DNA from 3 places in the Rhodococcus sp. ACT016 genome. Region 2 is predicted to be linked to each of the others. Evidence: riboswitches for the same ligand, from Rfam matches in the RefSeq annotation. Region 2 holds a riboswitch; each other region holds the start of a gene.
What was found. Region 2 has a riboswitch for S-adenosylmethionine ahead of ACQ5DX_RS29515 (hypothetical protein). Riboswitches for the same ligand answer to the same signal wherever they lie in the genome.
Positions count from the first base shown of each region.

Region 1: linked by a shared signal. The riboswitch ahead of ACQ5DX_RS00065 (aminotransferase class V-fold PLP-dependent enzyme) and the one ahead of ACQ5DX_RS29515 (hypothetical protein) in region 2 are both predicted to bind S-adenosylmethionine.
Region 3: linked by a shared signal. The riboswitch ahead of ACQ5DX_RS16640 (bifunctional o-acetylhomoserine/o-acetylserine sulfhydrylase) and the one ahead of ACQ5DX_RS29515 (hypothetical protein) in region 2 are both predicted to bind S-adenosylmethionine.

Region 1 covers NZ_JBEAET010000001.1:15,334-21,531, reverse strand. The annotation lists gene ACQ5DX_RS00090 (flavin reductase family protein) at 1-450, shown strand, start outside; gene ACQ5DX_RS00085 (oxidoreductase) at 589-1,374, shown strand; gene ACQ5DX_RS00080 (methyltransferase domain-containing protein) at 1,395-2,153, shown strand; gene ACQ5DX_RS00075 (hypothetical protein) at 2,165-2,806, opposite strand; gene ACQ5DX_RS00070 (putative leader peptide) at 2,849-2,932, opposite strand; gene ACQ5DX_RS00065 (aminotransferase class V-fold PLP-dependent enzyme) at 2,998-4,314, opposite strand; SAM riboswitch class IV at 4,369-4,483, opposite strand; gene ACQ5DX_RS00060 (hypothetical protein) at 4,697-5,299, opposite strand; gene ACQ5DX_RS00055 (YciI family protein) at 5,413-6,117, opposite strand.
Region 2 covers NZ_JBEAET010000002.1:582,200-588,397, reverse strand. The annotation lists gene ACQ5DX_RS29545 (hypothetical protein) at 1-301, shown strand, start outside; gene ACQ5DX_RS29540 (hypothetical protein) at 825-1,013, opposite strand; gene ACQ5DX_RS29535 (hypothetical protein) at 1,438-2,334, opposite strand; gene ACQ5DX_RS29530 (hypothetical protein) at 2,367-2,786, opposite strand; gene ACQ5DX_RS29525 (vWA domain-containing protein) at 2,855-3,496, opposite strand; gene ACQ5DX_RS29520 (hypothetical protein) at 3,519-3,800, opposite strand; gene ACQ5DX_RS29515 (hypothetical protein) at 3,957-4,361, opposite strand; SAM riboswitch class IV at 4,396-4,512, opposite strand; gene ACQ5DX_RS29510 (DUF3293 domain-containing protein) at 4,644-5,138, shown strand; gene ACQ5DX_RS29505 (hypothetical protein) at 5,343-5,909, opposite strand; gene ACQ5DX_RS29500 (hypothetical protein) at 6,087-6,198, opposite strand, start outside.
Region 3 covers NZ_JBEAET010000001.1:3,608,375-3,614,572, reverse strand. The annotation lists gene ACQ5DX_RS16655 (bifunctional methylenetetrahydrofolate dehydrogenase/methenyltetrahydrofolate cyclohydrolase) at 1-368, shown strand, start outside; gene ACQ5DX_RS16650 (DUF3017 domain-containing protein) at 420-665, shown strand; gene metX (homoserine O-acetyltransferase MetX) at 711-1,859, opposite strand; gene ACQ5DX_RS16640 (bifunctional o-acetylhomoserine/o-acetylserine sulfhydrylase) at 1,856-3,157, opposite strand; SAM riboswitch class IV at 3,306-3,421, opposite strand; gene ACQ5DX_RS16635 (amino acid permease) at 3,661-5,055, shown strand; gene hutH (histidine ammonia-lyase) at 5,110-6,198, shown strand, end outside.

The DNA of each region.
Region 1 (6,198 bases), on a different contig from region 2:
GGCGTCACCATCGTGACTCTCGATTCGGAGAACGGCCCGGTCGGCTTCACGGCGACGTCGTTCGCGTCGCTGTCGATGGACCCGCCGCTGATCTCGTTCAACATCGCGCTGAACTCGTCGAGCATCGACGCACTGCGTGCCGCCGACTCGATCGTCGTGCACCTTCTCGGTGAGCACCAGCAGCACCTGTCGCAGCGCTTCTCCCGCAGCGCCGACCAACGCTTCAGCGACGAGTCGCTGTGGGCGCCCCTCGAGACGGGTGAGCCCGTCCTGCACGGCACCCCGATCTGGATGCGCACCACCGTCCACCAGTTGATCCCCGCCGGCGACCACATCCTGGTGATCGGCCTGATCACGCGGATCCACAACGAGAACGACGACGAGGCCACCTCGGCGCCGCTGCTGTACCACGAGGGGCGCTACCACCGGCCGACGCCGCTCGACCAGTAGCACGCACTCCCCGCAGGGCCGGTCCGTCGTCGACGGACCGGCCCTGCGGGCTGTCGGGCGCACGAATCCGCCCGACAGCTGTTGGCGCGTCGGTAGACTCCACCACTGCAACGTTCCGATCCACAGGATCGAGCAGTCATGGACCTTCATCTGATCGGGAAGACTGCCGTCGTCACGGGCGCGAGCAGGGGCATCGGGCTGGCGGTGACGACCGCACTGGTTGCCGAGGGCCTCCACGTGGTGGCCGGATCCCGAACTCTCACACCCGAACTCGAATCGCTGATTCCGGGCGGAACGGTCACGTGGGTGCCGTGCGATCTCGCGACTCCCGATGGCCCGGACGCACTGATCGCCGCCGCCGCGGATCTGGGCGGGGTCGACGTCCTGGTCAACAATGCCGGCTCGGCGGTGCCGCGGCTCGGTGGCTTCGCGAGCGTGACGGACGACGATTGGCTCGCGACGCTGACGATCAACCTCCTGTCCGCGGTGCGCACCACCCGCGTGGCACTCCCCCAGATGCAGCGTCGGGGCGGTGGATCCGTCGTCACGGTCAGCTCCGTCAACTCGTTCCTGCCGGACCCGGCGGTGATCGACTACTGCGCCTCCAAGGCGGCGCTGACGAACTTCTGCAAGGCTCTGTCCAAAGAGGTTGCTCGACAGAACATTCGGGTCAATACGGTCAGTCCGGGCCCGGTCTCGACCGCACTGTGGCTCGGCGAGCAGGGAGTCGCGACCGTCGTGGCGAACGTCAGCGGCACCACACCGCAGGACGTCGCCGACGCGGCCGCCGCCGGCACCGAGACCGGTCGCTTCACACGACCCGAGGAGGTCGCAGACCTGGTGCTGTTCCTGGCGAGCGACCGGGCGGCCAACGTCACCGGTGCCGACTTCGTGATCGACGGCGGACTGATCAAGACCCTGTGACTGCTGGGACCATCACAACCATGGATCGCACATTCGACGAGCTCGTCGCGGAGGCCGAGGCGGCCCCGATGGACGGCTGGGACTTCTCGTGGCTGGACGGGCGCGCCACCGAACAGCGCCCGTCGTGGGGCTATCAGCGTCTCCTGGGCAATCGCCTCGCACTGGCGACCGCCGCACTCGATATCGAGACCGGTGGCGGAGAGGTCCTCGCCGGTGCCGGCGCGATGCCCCGGACGATGGCCGCGACGGAGTCGTGGCCGCCCAACATCGCGAAGGCCACCGCGTTGCTGCACCCGTTGGGCGCGGTAGTGGTCGCCGCCCCGGACGAGCCACCACTGCCGTTCGCGGACAACGCCTTCGACCTCGTCACCAGTCGTCACCCCAACACCGTGTCGTGGCCGGACATCGCGCGGGTGCTCGCCCCCGGCGGAACCTATCTGGCCCAGCACGTGGGCCCCGAGAGCGTCTTCGAGCTCGCCGAGTTCTTCCTCGGTCCGCAACCCGAGGCGCGACGACTACGGCATCCGGACACGGCCGCGTACGGGGCACGCGCCGCCGGGCTCGAGATTGTGGATCTGCGGTTCGAGCGACTGCGCATGGAGTTCTTCGATATCGGTGCGGTCGTCTACTTTCTGAGGAAGGTGATCTGGATAGTTCCGGGCTTCACCGTCGACGCCTACGGTGACCGGTTGCGCGACCTCGACGAACACATCCGTGCGGATGGTCCGTTCGTCGCGCATTCCACCCGATTCCTCATCGAGGCCCACAAGCCGCGCTGAGGTTCGACCGCTCAGGACGCCCGGGCGTGGCTTCCCCGCACCAGTCCGAACCGGGCGAGCGCCTCGTCGACCCGGTCCGACAGCGTGACCAGTCCGCGGCGTTCGAGCCACGGCAGCGTGCCGTCGACGACGTGCTCGAGCACCTTCGGCAGAGCCAGCGGCAGCAGGGTGACGCCGTCGGCGACGTCGGCGGCGTGGATGTCGGCGATCAGGCTCGCCAGGCCGTCGGCGGTCCCGATGTACGACAGCGACGACGGCTGGTGCGGCACCCCGAGCGTCTCGTCGAGAAGGGCGAGTTCCGCACGCGCGCTGCGGGAGTCGACCGCGACCAGGGTTTCGATGTCGACCAGGACGGTGACGGTGTCCGGGTCACGTCCTTCGGCGGCTACCTGCGCGCGGATCGCGGCGCGGGCCCGCTGCGCCTCGTGCAGGTCGGCTGCGCGAATCCGGAGCACGACGGCCGGTTGGGCCGCGAGGTCGAGGGTGTCGGGGCCGACGGTCAGGTCCACCCAGTAGTCGGGGCCGGTCAGCGGGATGTTCCCGGCGACCCGGGAGGCGGCGGGATGATGCCCGGCGCCGGTCAGTTCGACGGCCACGCGCAGCGGACGGCGAGGCGCGACTGAGTGAGCGGAGGTGAAAACGGACTGGGACATGGCGATTCCTCGGGAAGAGTGGGTGGTGGACGGCGTTGGACGTCAGCGCGTACACATTCCCGAGGACGTACGGCACAGGTCGACATGACGGCGGGACCACTGACCGCCCCTGTTCGTCGACTCCATGCGCGTCACGCTATCCCCCGATTCTCTCCCCCGCGACAGTTCGAATCACACTGATTCCGAGCCGGTTACACGCACTCGGAGGCGCCGGTGCCACCAGCGGAGAAGCCGCGGGTCTCGGGAACCGGGTTCCACAGGCCGTCGGTCTTGCCGTAGTTCCAGGTCGCCTCGCCGGCCACGAGCTGGCGGACGGCGGCGATCAGGCGCTCGACGTCGTCGGACGTGGTGCCCAGGCCGAGGCTGGCACGGACGGCGCCGTCGCCGTGCCCGATGCGGTTCAGGATCGGGTGCGCGCAGAAACGACCGTCGCGCACACCGATTCCGTGCTCGGCCGAGAGGTACGCGGCGATCTCGCCGGGCTCGAAGCCGTCGATCGTGAAGGTGACGATGCCCACGCTGTCCGGGGCGTCGGCCCACAGACGCAGCAGGTGCACGCGGTCGATCTCCGCGAGGCCCTCGGCGAGGCGGGCCGACAGGACCCGCTCGTGCGCGACGACCTTACCGAAGTCCAACGCGGCCAACGCATCACACGCGGCGGCAAGGGCAGCGACACCGAGGACGTTGGGGCTGCCGGCCTCGTGGCGGGCGGGGGCGGGCGCCCAGCAGGTCTCCTCGAGCGTCACCTCACGCACGGCACCGCCGCCCGCGAGGTAGGGCTCGCCCTCGTCGAGCCAGTCCCGGCGGCCGACCAGCACGCCGGCACCGAACGGTGCGTACAGCTTGTGGCCGGAGAAGGCCAGGTAGTCGACGCCGGTCTCGGCGAGGTTCACGCGGCGATGCGGGGTGAGCTGCGCGCCGTCGATGAGGACGCGGGCGCCGCAGCGGTGCGCGACCTCGGCCAGCTGGGCGATCGGCAGCACCTCACCCGTGACGTTGGAGGCGCCGGTGATGGCAAGCAGCGCGGCGGGCTTGGCAGACAGCTCGGCGACGATGCGGTCGATGGTCTCGGCAACCGTGTCGGCAGCCTCGACGACGCGGGAGTTCTTCCACGGCAGGAAGTTTGCGTGGTGCTCGATGTCGAGGACGACGACGTCGCCGGGAACGCAGCTCGCGAGAAGGTTGAGCGAGTCGGTGGTGTTGCGGGTGAAGACGACAACCTGGTCGGCGTCGGCGCCGACGAAGCGCTCGACGGCCACACGGGCGTTCTCGTAGGCCTCGGTGCTCACGCGGGAGGCGTAGCCGGCGCCGCGGTGCACGCTCGCGTAGAACGGCAGCAGTTCCTGAACCCGGTCGGTGACCTGCGCCAGAGCGGGTGCGCTGGCCGCGTAGTCGAAGTTCGCGTAGGTGCAGGTTCCACCCCCGACGAGCGGAACCTGCAAGTCACAGCCGGAAACCCGGGCGAGGGGGGAGGTCGTACAGGCGTCAGCGTTCAGTACAGCGGTCATCACAGCATCCTTCGAGTCCCGGGACTCGTCGGCCGTGAGAGTCGACGCCATCGGAGTCCGCGCTTGTCATGTCCTTTTGGACCATGACCTGGTCGTCACCCGGAGCACCCCACCGCGGTTGGAGGGTTGCCGACCAGCTAGCCGGGGCTTGACGCTGGTACTCGTGACCTGGCAACGAGAATGGCAGAGCGATTCGCGCGATGTCAACCCCGACCCACCGGGTCCCGAACGAGATCGCCGTCACACCACTCGGGGTCGGTCGCGCCGCCGACCCGTCCGCGTCGACCTCCGCCAAGACGGCGATTCGACTCCGAAGCCTCAGTGCCACAGCACAATCGATGATCGAGCCACGGCATCCGGCAGGGACGGCACCGATTCCGCGCTAGGCGATCAGGGCATAGGTCAGACCGGCGGCGACCGCGCCGGTGAGCGCACCGACGACGACCTGCCCCGTCGTGTGGGCTCCGAGACGGACCCGGGACCAGCCGACCAACGGTGTGAGGGTCAGGGCCAGTAGCCACCACGGTGAGACCGCCAGTGCCAGTACCACCGTCACACCGGCCGAGACGCCGGTGTGGACGCTGACCTTCCAGCGGAAGACGCTCGTGATGGCCGCCGCCACCGCCAACGCCACCAGGCCCGCCGACATGAACGCGATCATCTCGATCGGAGCATGCGCTACGACCTGCACGACCAACCCGGCCACCACGACGAACAACAGCACCACGATCAGCAGATGTCGCTCGTCGATCTTGCTGACGTGGTGATCGCCGATCGTCGCCCGCCGCATCCCGGCGAGGATGACCGCCATCGGCACGACTCCCGCGCACAGGGCGACGAACGCGCCCCAGCCGGGCGCGCCGACCGCGATACCGATCACCATCGACGAAGCGATGTTGACGACCCACGGCGCGCAGACCTCGGTCAGCACCCGTGCGGCCGCGTCGACCACGTTGCGGCGTTCCCGCACACCGACATCCGTCATTGCCCTGAGACCAGCTTCCGTTGCACCTGTTGCACCCGAATCCTCTTCGGGGAACGGGCGGGACGGCCGGTCACTGTAGTCGATCCGACTACCCGAGGGATCCCTGCGTCAGCTCAGCCGGCGGCGATCTGCCGGAGTTCGACGCACCCCCGCGGGCCCAGCGGGATCTGCGACGCGAGCGCCACCGCCGCGTCCCGGTCGGGCGCCGACAGCACGTAGATCCCGTTCGCGATCTCGGCGGACTCGGTGGACGGGCCGTCGGCGAGTAGCAGTTCGCCGCCTCGCAGCCGCACGGTCGTCGCCGACGTCGGCGGGTACAGCGCCCCGCCACCCTTGACCCGGTCGCCCGCGATCTCGCCGAAGCGCTGGTGCTCGACCATACCGGCCTCCCAGTCGGCCGAACCGGGCTCCACCGCCTCTCCCCGGGGTTCGCGCAACAACGCCGCCCACCAGGTGTCGATCGGCTCGTCCTTCGAGAACCAGTCCACCATCGGCCACAGTTCCACGTGCCCGGTCGCAACCTCCGGCAACTGGCGCACCAGGCTCAGTGCCGCGTCCAGGTCGGCCGCGTCGAACACGTAGTACCCGCCGACCACCTCGGCGGTCTCCGCGAACGGACCGTCCGTCACGACCGCGTTTCCGGATTCGTGCCGGATCGTCGCGGTCTCGGAACCCGAGTGGAGACCGCCGCCGGCGACGGCCTCCTGCGCCTTGGTCCAGAACTCCTGGTGCCGCTGCATCGACGTCGTGTGTTCGTCGGTGCCGGGGATCGACGCGGGACCGTTCTCCTCGGCCGCGAGCAATGCCAGGTAGTACATGTCGTCATCCTCTCTTCGACGCGGGGCGGGGTACCCCGCTTTCGTCCAGGCGACGGACCGTGGGCCCCGTTTTCGACACCG
Region 2 (6,198 bases):
TGGAATCGTGTTCTCCACCGCCTATCGCGATCCCACTGGGAGAGTCCGCTCCACACGAGAGCTGGGTGGGTACGCGTTGGCAACCGAGGTTGTGCCGGAACAGTCGCGTGGCAGATCCGAGTGGGAGACGCTCGGCCCGTACCAGTCCAAGGAGTTCAAGCGAACTTTTCGGGTTTCATCCGAGCAGTACGAGACGGACGGCAGCACACCTTGGATGGAAGAGGTCTTCGTCGACTGGCATCTTTCCAACCAGGACCTCGAGGAACTCTGTGCGAAACAAGGACCGAACTCTCCGCGGTGAGTTACCGGGATTTCCTGGCCGGACGAGATGCGTGTCCCAAAATTGAACGGTTTCTGGACGCACGATTGCGGCGTAGTGACAGCGGAGCGGCCTCGAGCTTCCATGTCCCGAAAACCTGTCCTGTCAGAGGTTCTCGGCCCGGAGGGGGAGTGGTCAGCGACGGGACATCGTCTTGTCGGTGGAGGCCAGTCATCTGCCAGCGCGTCGAGTAGGGCGTCGTAGTCCTCGTCGGTGAGGAAGCCGTCGAGCAGGGCGCGTCCGATCTGGAGGTTGAAGCTGCCCTCGACGACCGGGACGCCGTCGATCACTCGCGGGCCCGGGTTCGGCTCGGTGGGGTGCTCGTACCGCCCCTCGGCCAGCTCGCGCAGCGCGACAGCCCGGTCGATCTCGCCGGCGAGTGGTTGGAGTGCGGCTGCCTCAAGACGCCCTGATCGAGCACCCAGAAGTCTGCGTGGGACGGAAATTTAGGTCGACTGGGCCCCGCACCCTGGTGACGCGCGGCCCCGCGCCTGTACGACCGCGCTTACCACTTGCCTGACAGTAGCGCGCGCAGCTCGTCGACGACCTCGAACGCGGACAGCGTCCGCTTGGCAGGGTCCTCGGCGGCCTCGAACCGCTTGACCGCAGCCCACTCGGCGATCTTATCCAGTTTCGCTTTCTGGCGGTCTGCGCGCTCGCGCAGCGGGGCGCACTCGTCTGTCGGCGCGGTCATTGTCGAACCTCCGTTGCATAGGTGATGGTTGGGAATGGCTGGTCCCCCAATTCTGAGTCCACAGCGTTCCAGAGTCGGTTCTTCTGTGATTCGGTTCAGTTGATCTCGCAGCCACGGCCATGTGGGTGTGGGCAGCGTACTCAGCCGGTGTCAGGTGGCCAAGGGCCGAGTGACGGTGCCGGTAATTGTGGTCGTCCTTGTCGTCGCTCATGACCAGCCCTGACGGGCTCGATCCGGCGGGCACGAATGGACCCGCTCGCGTCCCATGCGCCCGTCCGCTGGTCGGCGAGCGGAGGGGCAGTGCTGACGGACTCACGGCTATCGCAGCGATTTGTCGTATCTCGTCGTCAAGATCGATACGGATCGCGACGGAGTCGAGGACCGGGTTCGACCCCGAGACATGTGTCCCGACGTCCGTGCAGAGTCAGACGCGGGTGGTTGCGCGGGCTCCTTCGATAAGGGTGAGTCGGTGCAGGTCGACGAGTGTGGTCTGGTCGAGTCGGGATCCGATGTAGCCGCCGGCCAGGACGAAGGCGATCGGCAGGCTTCGTTGACGGCACCAGTCGAAGACGATCTGCTCGCGTTGCGCGAGAATCTCGGCGGTGATCCCGTCCAGGCCGCCGATGTCGCATCCCTGGTGGGGGTCCATTCCGGCGTTGTACAGGCACAGATCGAAGGGGCCGATCCGGTCGGCTTGTGCCACGGCCTGTTTGACGGTACTCAGATACTCGTCGGCTCGGTTGACGTCCCATAGGGCGGAGTTCGAGTGGCCGGAGTAGTGGTCGAACGCGCTGACGGAGACGTCCTCGTGCCAGACGCGGGGGTCACGGTCGATGAGTTGCGCGGTTCCGCCGCCGCAATGGGCATCGAGATCGAGGATCAGGACCGAGCGGGCGGCGCCCTCGGCCAGGAGAGTTTTCGCGGCGACGGCCAGGCCGTTGAACGTGCAGAACCCGTCCCCACGATCGCGTTTGGCGTGGTGCAGCCCGGAGGACAGCGACCCGGCGACCCCGTCGTCGAGGGCGCTGCGGGCGGCCGCGAGAACGCCGCCGTTGGAGGCCAGCACCATTGGCCACAAGGCCGAATCCCAGTCGAACCCCTGGGATTCGGCGAGACACCACGGCTCGCCGGTCCGCACCGCCCGGATGTACTCGGGGTCGTGCACGCGTTCGAGGTCGGCGACGGTCAGCGGCGGCGGCGTGAGGAGCTCGACACCGTCAATCGGCCTGTGAGTGAGCGAATCCGCGACCCATGCCGCCTTGCGGGTGGTGTCGAAACCGTAGGCGGCACCGACATAGTCGGAACAGTAGTAGAGCTTCATGTGGGCACCGCCTCGGCTTCTCGTCGTGGTTGTCAGTCCGATGAACTGGTGGACTCGTTGCCGGCACCGTCCCCACCGGCCTCGCGTGCGATGTCGGCCTCGAGTTCGGCGTAGTACCGGTCGCTGGCTTCTTTGCGTTCGGTGGTCCAGGCCAGCATCTCGGCGTCTGCGTAGGCGCGGGCCTGTGACAGTGCCTCGTCCCTCGATAGTCCTTCGGTCTGCAGCTCTGCGAATCGTGTCTGGAACAGCCTTTCCCTGTCCCGGTGCTCGGCCCAGCCGGTCTGGTTCGGCCACCCGGTATTGCTCTTGACCGCGCACCAGTAACCGCCGCGCCATTCGTAGCGTGGCGGCGCAACCGACAGCACCGCGGCCTCGGCCTGCAGTTGCGCGACAAAGCGTTCCGCGTGGCCTTCCGGATCGTCGAAGAACTCATTCCCCCGAACAGATGGCATGGTGTGCCTCCTTGGTGACGGTGCAAAAACGAGCGGCCATGGCGTGTGCCGGACGGCGCGCGGCGGTGTCAGTCGTCGAGGGCCGCGCGCTGTGCGTCGCTGAACACCGGCATGGCAGCGGCGGCGTCGACGGTCTTGGCAGCGCGGTAGCTGCGGATGTTGGCCGACGCGGCGGCCATCGCGTCGCGTGACTTGCCCTTGCTGTAGGTGAGGGACTGGTCGCGCTTGATCCCGAGCCGGGTGCCGACCTCGACGGCGTCCTGGTCGGCACCCATGTACAGGAACTGCCAGTCGAACCGATTGGTATGCAGTTCCACGAGTGCCTTGATCGCGGGGTGGGTCCACTCGCGGCTGGCGTTCTCGTGGCCGTCGGTCATGATCGCGACGATCACCGTTCCTGGACGCTCTTCCTCTGGGAGAGATCCGATTTCGGCGCTGACGTCGGTGATGAGGGTGCCCATCGCGTCGAGTAGCGCGGTGTTCCCGCGCGGCCGGAGGTCCAGCGGCGGGACCTCGTCGAGCGCCACACCCTGGTAGACGACCTCGTAGGTGGTCGAGAACTGGGCGAGGGTCACCCGGCACTGGCCGGCGGCGCCGCGCTGGTCGTTGATGAACGTGGTGAAACCCCCCTCGATATCGGACTTGATGCTCTGCATCGAGCCCGAGCGGTCGAGCAGGAACACGAGATGGGTCACGTCCGGATTGGCCATGGAGGATCCTTTCGGTGGGGGCTCAGGTGTTGCGGCGCGGTTTGAACCGCATCGGTTGCGGGGTGGCAGGTGGGGTGGCGGGTACGCCGCCCTTCTTGTCGTACCGGGCACGCTGGATTTCTTTGGCGGTTACCCGTTTGTCCGGGCGGGCGTAGGGGGAGAGCATCGGGGTGCGTGCCAGTCTCGGGCCGACGGCGTTCTCGGTGAGACCGGCCTTCGCTCCCGCGGAGCGCAGGGACAGTTCGTGGTCGAGGACCGCGTGAGCGAGCTGTTCGTCGAGCAGCTCGCTCACTTCCTCCAACACGACCCGAAGATGTTCCAATGCGGTTGGGGGATCGGCGGATTCAGCATGATCGAGTTCGTCCCGGATTCGGGCGTAGCGGTTGGACATGACTTACCATACCGCAATATCTGCGGGTCCGCAATATTTGCGGACCCTGGAATGTGCGCCCGCTGCGGCTCAGGCCGCCAGCCCCTCCGCGGCGTCAAGGTTGGCGATGACCCGGCATGCACCGTCGCGGGTGAGCGTTCCGCGGTGGTGCAGGGCGACGACGATGCTCTCGACAAGAGGTCGGGTGAAACGCTTGCGGCGCTGCTTGCCGATGCGTTCGGGTTCGATGGGGCTGCCGTCCGGGTGGGTGACGTTCCTGAGCACCCAGTGCACCCACTGGTCGGACTTGCCGAACAGGGCGGCAACGTCACTGACGAAGTAGGTCCTCGGGCATGCATTGGCGGCCAGCAGTGCGGCGAGCCGTTCGTCGGCGCCATTGTCGGCCGATTCCGACAGGCGGTGCGTCGGGTCGGGCGCCCCGAAGTGAGCGTTTGCGCCGGGCAGCTCGTACACGGGGGTGAGGGTGTGGCTCATGAGGTTCCTTCTGCGGTGATGCCCGCCGCGAGCGGGGGCGTACTTGCTCGCCGCCGGTTGGCGGTGGCCACTTCGTCATCCGAACCACCCCGGAAACGCCTTGGGGTTGGTGTGCGGCCAGGTCGGAGCTTGGCGGCCGCATCTCGTGAAGATGTCGGGCCTTCCAGCCCAACGAGATCCACGATACCGCACAAACTGCGCATACGCAATAACTGCGGAAATCTGTGGACCGCGATGTCCCACGACGCGCACCGATCCTCGTGGGCTGGCTAGGTTGAGGCGGTGCAGGAATACGACGACTTCGTGTGGACACCGCGCCACGATCTGGCCCAGCTCGCCCGCGAGCGCACGCCGTGGGAGTTCTACCTGAACACGATGGTGCGGTTCGAGACCGACGGAGGGGGCGTCGTCCGCCCCTGCGACGAGAGCGATGGAGAGACTCACCCTCCGTTCGGGCCGCTGCACGTGGTGACGGCGATCCAGCCGGATCCGGAACCCGCCAACGTTTCTCGTGCGCGCATGCAGATTCTCGACCGATACCTGTACGCCGGCGGGATCCGTTCGATGCCCGCGGTGGGGTCCAGCTTCACCGGCGATCACAGCGAGGACAGTCGGGCGGTGTTCGGACTGACCGACCACCAGGCACGCGATCTCGGTGCGCGATTCGGGCAGGTCGCAGTCTTCGCCTGGAACGGGCCCCACTGGTCGCTGCTGGCATGCGCCGGCGATCGGCACTCCCACCGGGGATGGCGATGGGAGCACTCCCACGCCGTGTAGTCCACCGGCACCGGCGAACGACAGGTGTCGGTGGATTCGCCCGCTCGGTCATCTTTCTCCGGTGCTGGACGCGCCGTAGCGGCCCCGCTCCCACGTTCCCCGCTCGTCGTGGATCCGGTGGCGTGCGTACGGCGCCCTGACCATTGCGGGGAGTCGACGGGTCGACGGGCGGGCGCGCCCGTCGACCGATAACCGGCTCTTATGTCAGGTGCGACCGGCGCTGCTCTTCTCGACCTGTTTCGTGAGGTCACCGATGGCCTTCGCCACCCCCGACAGCGTTCCCGGAGCCCGCTGAGCGTGGCCGATGTATCTCGTGAGGTCGAGTCTGTACGTGTGCGGGACGAGTGGCCCGTACGGCCCGGTGGCGGTGATGGTGACGTCGAACTGCCGCTCGGTCTCCGTGGCCACGATGTCGCTTGCGAGGCCGAGGTTCCAGATCATGGTGCGGCCGGGAGGGAGCGAGGCGAAGTCGCTCTCGCGCGGACCGACGGAACCGGACGGGCGCCAGGACTCCGGCAGCGGAGGGTCGATCACGACGTGCACATTCTCGGCGACGGTAGGCCCCTCGTTCTTGAGGATGAGGTGGAAGAAGGCCGCATCGCGGTCGTCGGGGCGAATGTCGACCCAGACGTACGGCTGCGCGGCGTTTTCGATCATTTGTTGTTGCAGGTTCGTCTGCCGACGGGCACTTCCGGCCTGCCAGAACGCGGCGACCATAGAGGATAGCGCGATGATGGCGGCCACGACCGCGATGGTGGCCTCAGCACTCATCGGATCTACCTCGTTGCATGCGAAGGTGTACGCCACGTCGGTCGACATCGCGAACAGCAAGTTAACCACCATGTCCGAGGCCGAGTTGAGACCGAGGTCGCCACACTGCGCGGATCTTGCCGAATGGGTAATTCGCAGGACTCGAATACGCAGGCTTACGGGGTGAAGGCCATCCGGCTACCGGTCCGGCAGTAGACGTTCGACGATCGGCGAGAGGTCCTCGACCTCGGCAACGTCGATCACCAGTTCACCCTCGAACAGTTCGTGATGATCGCGGGCGGTTGCTGTC
Region 3 (6,198 bases), on a different contig from region 2:
CGATCGGCCGCCCCATCGGGCTGCTGCTCACCCGCCGCTCAGAGAATGCGACGGTCACGCTGTGCCACACCGGCACAAAGGATCTCGCCGCCGAGGTGCGCCGCGCCGACATCGTCGTCGCCGCCGCAGGCGTCGCCGGTCTCATCACCGCCGACATGGTCAAGCCCGGTGCCGCGGTCCTCGATGTGGGTGTCAGCCGCACCGCCGACGGCCTGCGGGGCGACGTCGCCGACGACGTCCGCGAGGTCGCCGGGTTCGTCTCGCCGAACCCGGGCGGTGTCGGACCGCTCACCCGCGCGTTCCTGCTCACCAACGTCGTCGAGCGGGCCGAGCAGCTCGCCGGTGTCGCCGGGACAGACCGTAGCTAGGCTCGCCTGGTGTCCCAGCGCGTGACGCAGTTCCTTCGCCGGAACCTGCCGATGGTGGCCGTCCTCCTCGTGGTGGCGGCCGCCTTCGTGCTGGTGTTGGCCGATCGCTGGCGGCGTGGTGCTCTCATCCTCGGGGGTGCCATGCTGCTGGCGGCGGTGCTGCGCGCCGTGGTGTCACCCGATCGGGTGGGACTGCTCGCGGTGCGCGGCAAGGGATTCGACGTCGCGGCCATGACCGTTGTCGGCGCGGCGATCATCGCGCTGGCGGCATCGATCGATCCGCTCGGCACCGACTGATCCACAGGGTGCGCGGTGAGCGCACCGATCTTCGAGGTGTGTGGACTACCGGTCCCGACGAGCGGCGCGCGCCAGCTCCAGGGTCTCCTTCAGCAGTTCGGTCACCGCGTCGGCCTCGGTGAGGAAGCCGTCGTGACCGTCCTTCGACTCGAGCACGCGCAGCCGGTCACAGCCGGGAAGCCCGTCTGCGAGTTCCTGCTGCAGCCGCAGTGGGTAAAGGCGATCCGAGTCGACACCGCCGACGATCACCGGGACGTCGGTCGACGCGAGGGCGGCCTCGACACCGCCGCGGCCGCGGCCCACGTCGTGCCGGTTCAAGGCCTCGGTGAGGAGCACGTACGTGCCCGGATCGAAGCGCGCGACCAGCTTGTCGGCCTGATGGTCGAGGTAGCTCTGCACTGCGTAACGTCCACCGGCCCAAGGGTTCTCGCCGGCCTGGTTGTTGTTCGCGAAGCGCGAGTCCAGTTCGTTCTCGGTGCGGTACGACAGGTGCGCGATCCGGCGGGCGAGCCCCAGTCCAGCGCGCGGGATGCGCCCGGTGCCGTGGTAGTCGCCGCCCTGCCAGTCGGGGTCGTTCGCGATGATCTGGATCTGCGTGGTCTGGGTACCGATCTGGTCGGCGGTCGCGCGCGCGCAGGCCGCGAGGATCAGGGCCGCGTCGACCCGGTCGGGATACCCGATGATCCACTCGAGCGCCCGCATTCCGCCCATCGACCCCCCGACGACGGCCGCAAAGCGTTCGATGCCCAGCACATCCGCGAGCGCGACCTCGGCTGTCACCTGGTCGCGGATGGAGATGTCGGGGAAACGGGATCCCCACACCGAGCCGTCGGCCGCGTGCGAACCGGGGCCCGTCGTGCCGCGGCAGCCGCCGAGCACGTTGGTCGCAAGCACGCACCACTCGTCGGTGTCGATCGGCGCGCCGGGGCCGACCATGCCGTCCCACCATCCGGGGGACGGGTGCTCGTCGTCGGCCGGACCGGTGACGTGAGAATCACCAGTGAGGGCGTGTTCGAGGAGGACCACGTTGTCCCGGTTGGGGGAGAGCTCACCCCATCGCTGGACGGCGAGGGTGACATCGGGCAGCACCGCACCGTTCTCGAGTTCGATCGAGCCGATGTGGACAAAGCCCAACTGCCCGTCCGGCGGAGGAAATCCCGCCGGACGGGCGTTGCGAACGGAGCTGACGGTCAAGATGCCGCCGCCGCGAACCCGGCTTCGAGGTCGGCGATGATGTCGTCGATGCCTTCGATACCGACGGCGAGGCGCACCAGACCCGGTGTGACACCCGACGCGAGCTGCTCCTCGGGGGTCAGCTGCGAGTGGGTGGTCGAGGCCGGGTGGATCACCAGCGAACGGACGTCACCGATGTTGGCGACGTGGCTGTGCAGCGTGAGCGCGTTGACGAACTTCTTGCCCGCCTCGATGCCGCCGGCGAGCTCGAACGCGACGATCGCGCCGGTGCCGCGGGGCGCCAGCGTATTCCCGCGCTCGTGCCACGGCGAGGACTTCAGCCCGGCGTACGACACGGACTTCACGTCGGGGCGAGCCTCGAGGTACTCGGCGACGGACTTCGCGTTCGCGACGTGGCGCTCCATGCGCAGGCTCAGCGTCTCGATGCCCTGCGAGATCAGGAACGCGTTGAACGGCGAGATCGCGGCACCGAGGTCGCGCAGCAGCTGCACGCGGGCCTTGAGCGCGAACGCCGGGGCGCCCAGGTCGGCGTACACGACGCCGTGGTAGCTGGGATCGGCCGTCGTGAAGTTCGTGTGCCGGCCCTGCGTCCAGTCGAAGGTGCCGCCGTCGACGATCACGCCCGCGACCGCGGTGCCGTGGCCGCCGAGGTACTTGGTAGCCGAGTGGACGACGATGTCGGCGCCGTGCTCGAGTGGACGGATCAGGTACGGCGTCGCGACCGTGTTGTCGACGATGAGCGGGACGCCGTTCTCGTGCGCGACCTTCGAGATGCCCGGGATGTCGAGCACGTCGCCCAGCGGGTTGGAGATCGACTCGCCGTAGAACGCCTTGGTGTTCGGGCGGATCGCGGCACGCCACTGCTCGATGTCGTCGGGATTCTCGACGAACGAGACCTCGATGCCCAGCTTGCGCAGCGAGTAGTGGAACAGGTTGTACGTGCCGCCGTACAGGCGCGGGCTCGACACGATGTGGTCGCCGGCCTCGGCGAGGTTGAGGATCGAGAACGTCTCGGCGGCCTGACCGGACGCGAGCAGCAGCGCCGCGACGCCACCCTCGAGCGCGGCGATCCGCTGCTCGACGGCGTCCTGCGTCGGGTTCATGATCCGCGTGTAGATGTTACCGGGCTCCGCCAGGCCGAACAGCGCCGCCGCGTGATCGGTGCTGTCGAACGTGTACGACGTGGTCTGGTAGATCGGCAGCGCGCGCGCATTGGTGGTGCCGTCGGGCAGCTGACCCGCGTGGATCTGCTTTGTCTCGAAGCTCCAGGTCGCCGAGGGATCCGTGATTTCGGTCATGAGTCGTTCTACTCCAGGTTCGGGAGAGGGCTGTCAGCAGGGGGATGGGCGCAGCATGGAATGCGCGCGTGGAGACCGGCTACTCGAGACAACAACACATGGTGAACCTCCGGTGGGGCATGGCCCGGTCAGTGGGTCCGTCCCAGCGGACCCGCGCTTGTTTCCCGACTTGCGTCGGTCAACCTGGTCATCACCCGGGGCACCCCACCGCGGTTGGAGGGTTGCCGGCCAGCGAGCCGGGGCTTGACGCTGACACTCATGACCTTCCGCCGATAGTAGCGGTATCGACCGCACGGTTGGAAGGAGGGCGGGCAGGTCCGTCGAAACGGATGTCGAAGCGGACGTCGAAACGGACAAGGCAAACCCGCACTTGACGAACATGTATAGACAGGACTAGACATGTCGCGCAGGTTGTGACGCAGTGCACAAAAGTCGCACAAAACCCGCGGGCCTCGAGTCGACGACGCGCCTGCTGACAATGCCACCTTCCAGGGAGTTTCATTGTGAAAGACACCGCCTCGGCGCTGACCCGAGGTCTCACAGCGCGCCACATCCGCTTCATCGCCCTCGGATCCGCCATCGGAACCGGGCTCTTCTACGGCTCGGCGGAGGCGATCAACCGGGCAGGGCCGGCCGTCCTGCTGGCGTATCTGATCGGCGGTGCGGTGATCTACATCGTGCTCCGTGCGCTCGGCGAGATGGCGGTGAGCAACCCGGTATCGGGTTCGTTCGGTGAGTACGCGAGCAAGCACCTGGGCCCGCTCGCGGGCTTCGCCACCGGCTGGACCTACACGTTCGAGATGATCGTGGTCTGCCTGGCGGACGTGACGGCCTTCGGCGTCTACATGGGCTTCTGGTTCCCGGATGTCCCACGGTGGATCTGGGTGTTGTCGGTCATCTTCTTCATCGGTGCGATCAACCTGCTCAGCGTCAAGGTCTTCGGCGAAGTGGAGTTCTGGTTCACGATCGTCAAGATCGTGGCGATCGTGGCGATGATCGCCGGTGGTATCGCGGTCCTTGTCTTCGGGTTCGGTCTCCACGACACCAGTGAGGGAGTGTCGAACCTGTGGAGCCAGGGAGGGTTCTTCGCCACCGGGATCGGCGGGTTCCTCGGCTGCTTCGCGATCGTGATGTTCGCGTTCGGCGGTACCGAGATCATCGGCATCACGGCCGGTGAGGCCGAGGATCCGCAGCGCACGATTCCACGAGCGATCAACACTGTGCCCATCCGGATCATCGTCTTCTACGTGCTCACGCTGGCCGTGATCATGGCGATCACCCCGTGGCAGAGCATCGGGGCCGACGGCAGCCCCTTCGTGCAGATCTTCCAGGGGCTCGGCATCGGTCCGGCCGCGACGGTGCTCAACGTCGTCGTCATCACGGCCGCCCTGTCGGCGATCAACAGCGACATCTTCGGTGCCGGACGCATGATGTACGGGATGGCGCAGCGAGGCCAGGCGCCCGCGGTGATGGGTCGGGTCTCCCGCAACGGTGTCCCGTGGATGACGGTGGTCATCATGGTCGCCGCGCTGTTGGTCGGGGTCCTGCTCAACTACCTGATGCCGGACCGGGTCTTCCTCGTCATCGCGTCGATCGCGACCTTCGCGACGATCTTCGTCTGGCTGATGATCCTGCTCGCTCAGTACCGCTCGCGGAAGCGGATGAGCGCGGACGAGGCCGCCGCCCTGAAGTTCCCGGTGCCGTTCTGGCCGTACGGGCAGCTGGTCGCGATCGGCTTCCTGGGCTTCGTGATCGCGCTACTCGCCTTCGACGCCGACACCCGCGTGGCGATCGTGGTCGGTGCGGTGTGGCTGGTGCTGCTCGCCCTGGCCTACCGCCGCTGGGTCCGACCCGAGGAGCCCGCGCCCGAGGACGAGATCCTCGTCGACCCCGTCTGACACCGACGACTACTTAGAGCACGACTTCTTACCCTTGAAACGGAGAATAAAGGTATGACCACGAACACCCTCCCGCGGACCGCGGACCAGGCAGCGAAAGAGATCGCACCTGTCGTTGTCGGTGTCGGCGCGGTGACGCCCGAGGAAGTCGTGCGCGTCGCACGATTCGGGGCCACGGTGCAACTGTCCGAGGACGCGCTGTCGGCGATCGGCGAGAGCCGCGCCCGCATCCGCGCACTGGCCGAGGACCCCAAGCCGGTCTACGGAGTGTCCACCGGATTCGGTGCGCTGGCCACCCGGCACATCCCGCTGGAGTTGCGGGCGCAGTTGCAGCGCAGCCTGATCCGCTCGCACGCCGCCGGGTCCGGTCCCGAGGTGGAGCGCGAGGTGGTTCGCGCGCTGATGCTGCTGCGCCTGTCCACGCTGGCGACCGGCCGCACCGGCGTTCGCCCCGAGGTGGCGCAGGTCTACGCGGCGCTGCTGTCGTCCGGGATCACCCCCGTGGTCCACGAGTACGGCAGCCTCGGCTGCTCCGGCGACCTCGCGCCGCTGGCGCACGTCGCGCTCGCCGTCATCGGGGAAGGCACCGTGCGGAACGCGGACGGCGAGCTCATGCCCGCGGCCGACGCGCTCGCCGCCGCCGGGATCGAGTCGGTCGAGCTGGAGGAGAAGGAGGGCCTGGCCCTCATCAACGGCACCGACGGCATGCTGGGCCAGCTGGTGCTCGCCTGCCACGACCTGCACAAGCTGCTCTCGCTCGCCGACATCACCGCGGCGATGAGCGTCGAGGGCCTGCTCGGAACCGACAAGGTCTTCGCCGCCGACCTTCAGGCGCTGCGCCCGCAGCCCGGGCAGGCGGTGGCGGCCGCGAACATGACCCGGCTCCTCGCCGGCTCGGAGATCGTCGCCAGCCACGCGAACCCGGACTGCACGGTCGTCCAGGACGCCTACTCGCTGCGGTGCGCGCCGCAGGTCGCCGGCGGTGCCCGCGACACCCTCGCCCATGCGGAGCGGATCGCTTCGTACGAGCTGGCGAGTGCCGTCGACAACCCGGTCGTCACCCTCGACGGTCGGGTCGAGTCGAACGGCAACTTCCACGGTGCGCCCGTGGCGTACGTGCTGGACTTCCTGGCGATCGTCGTC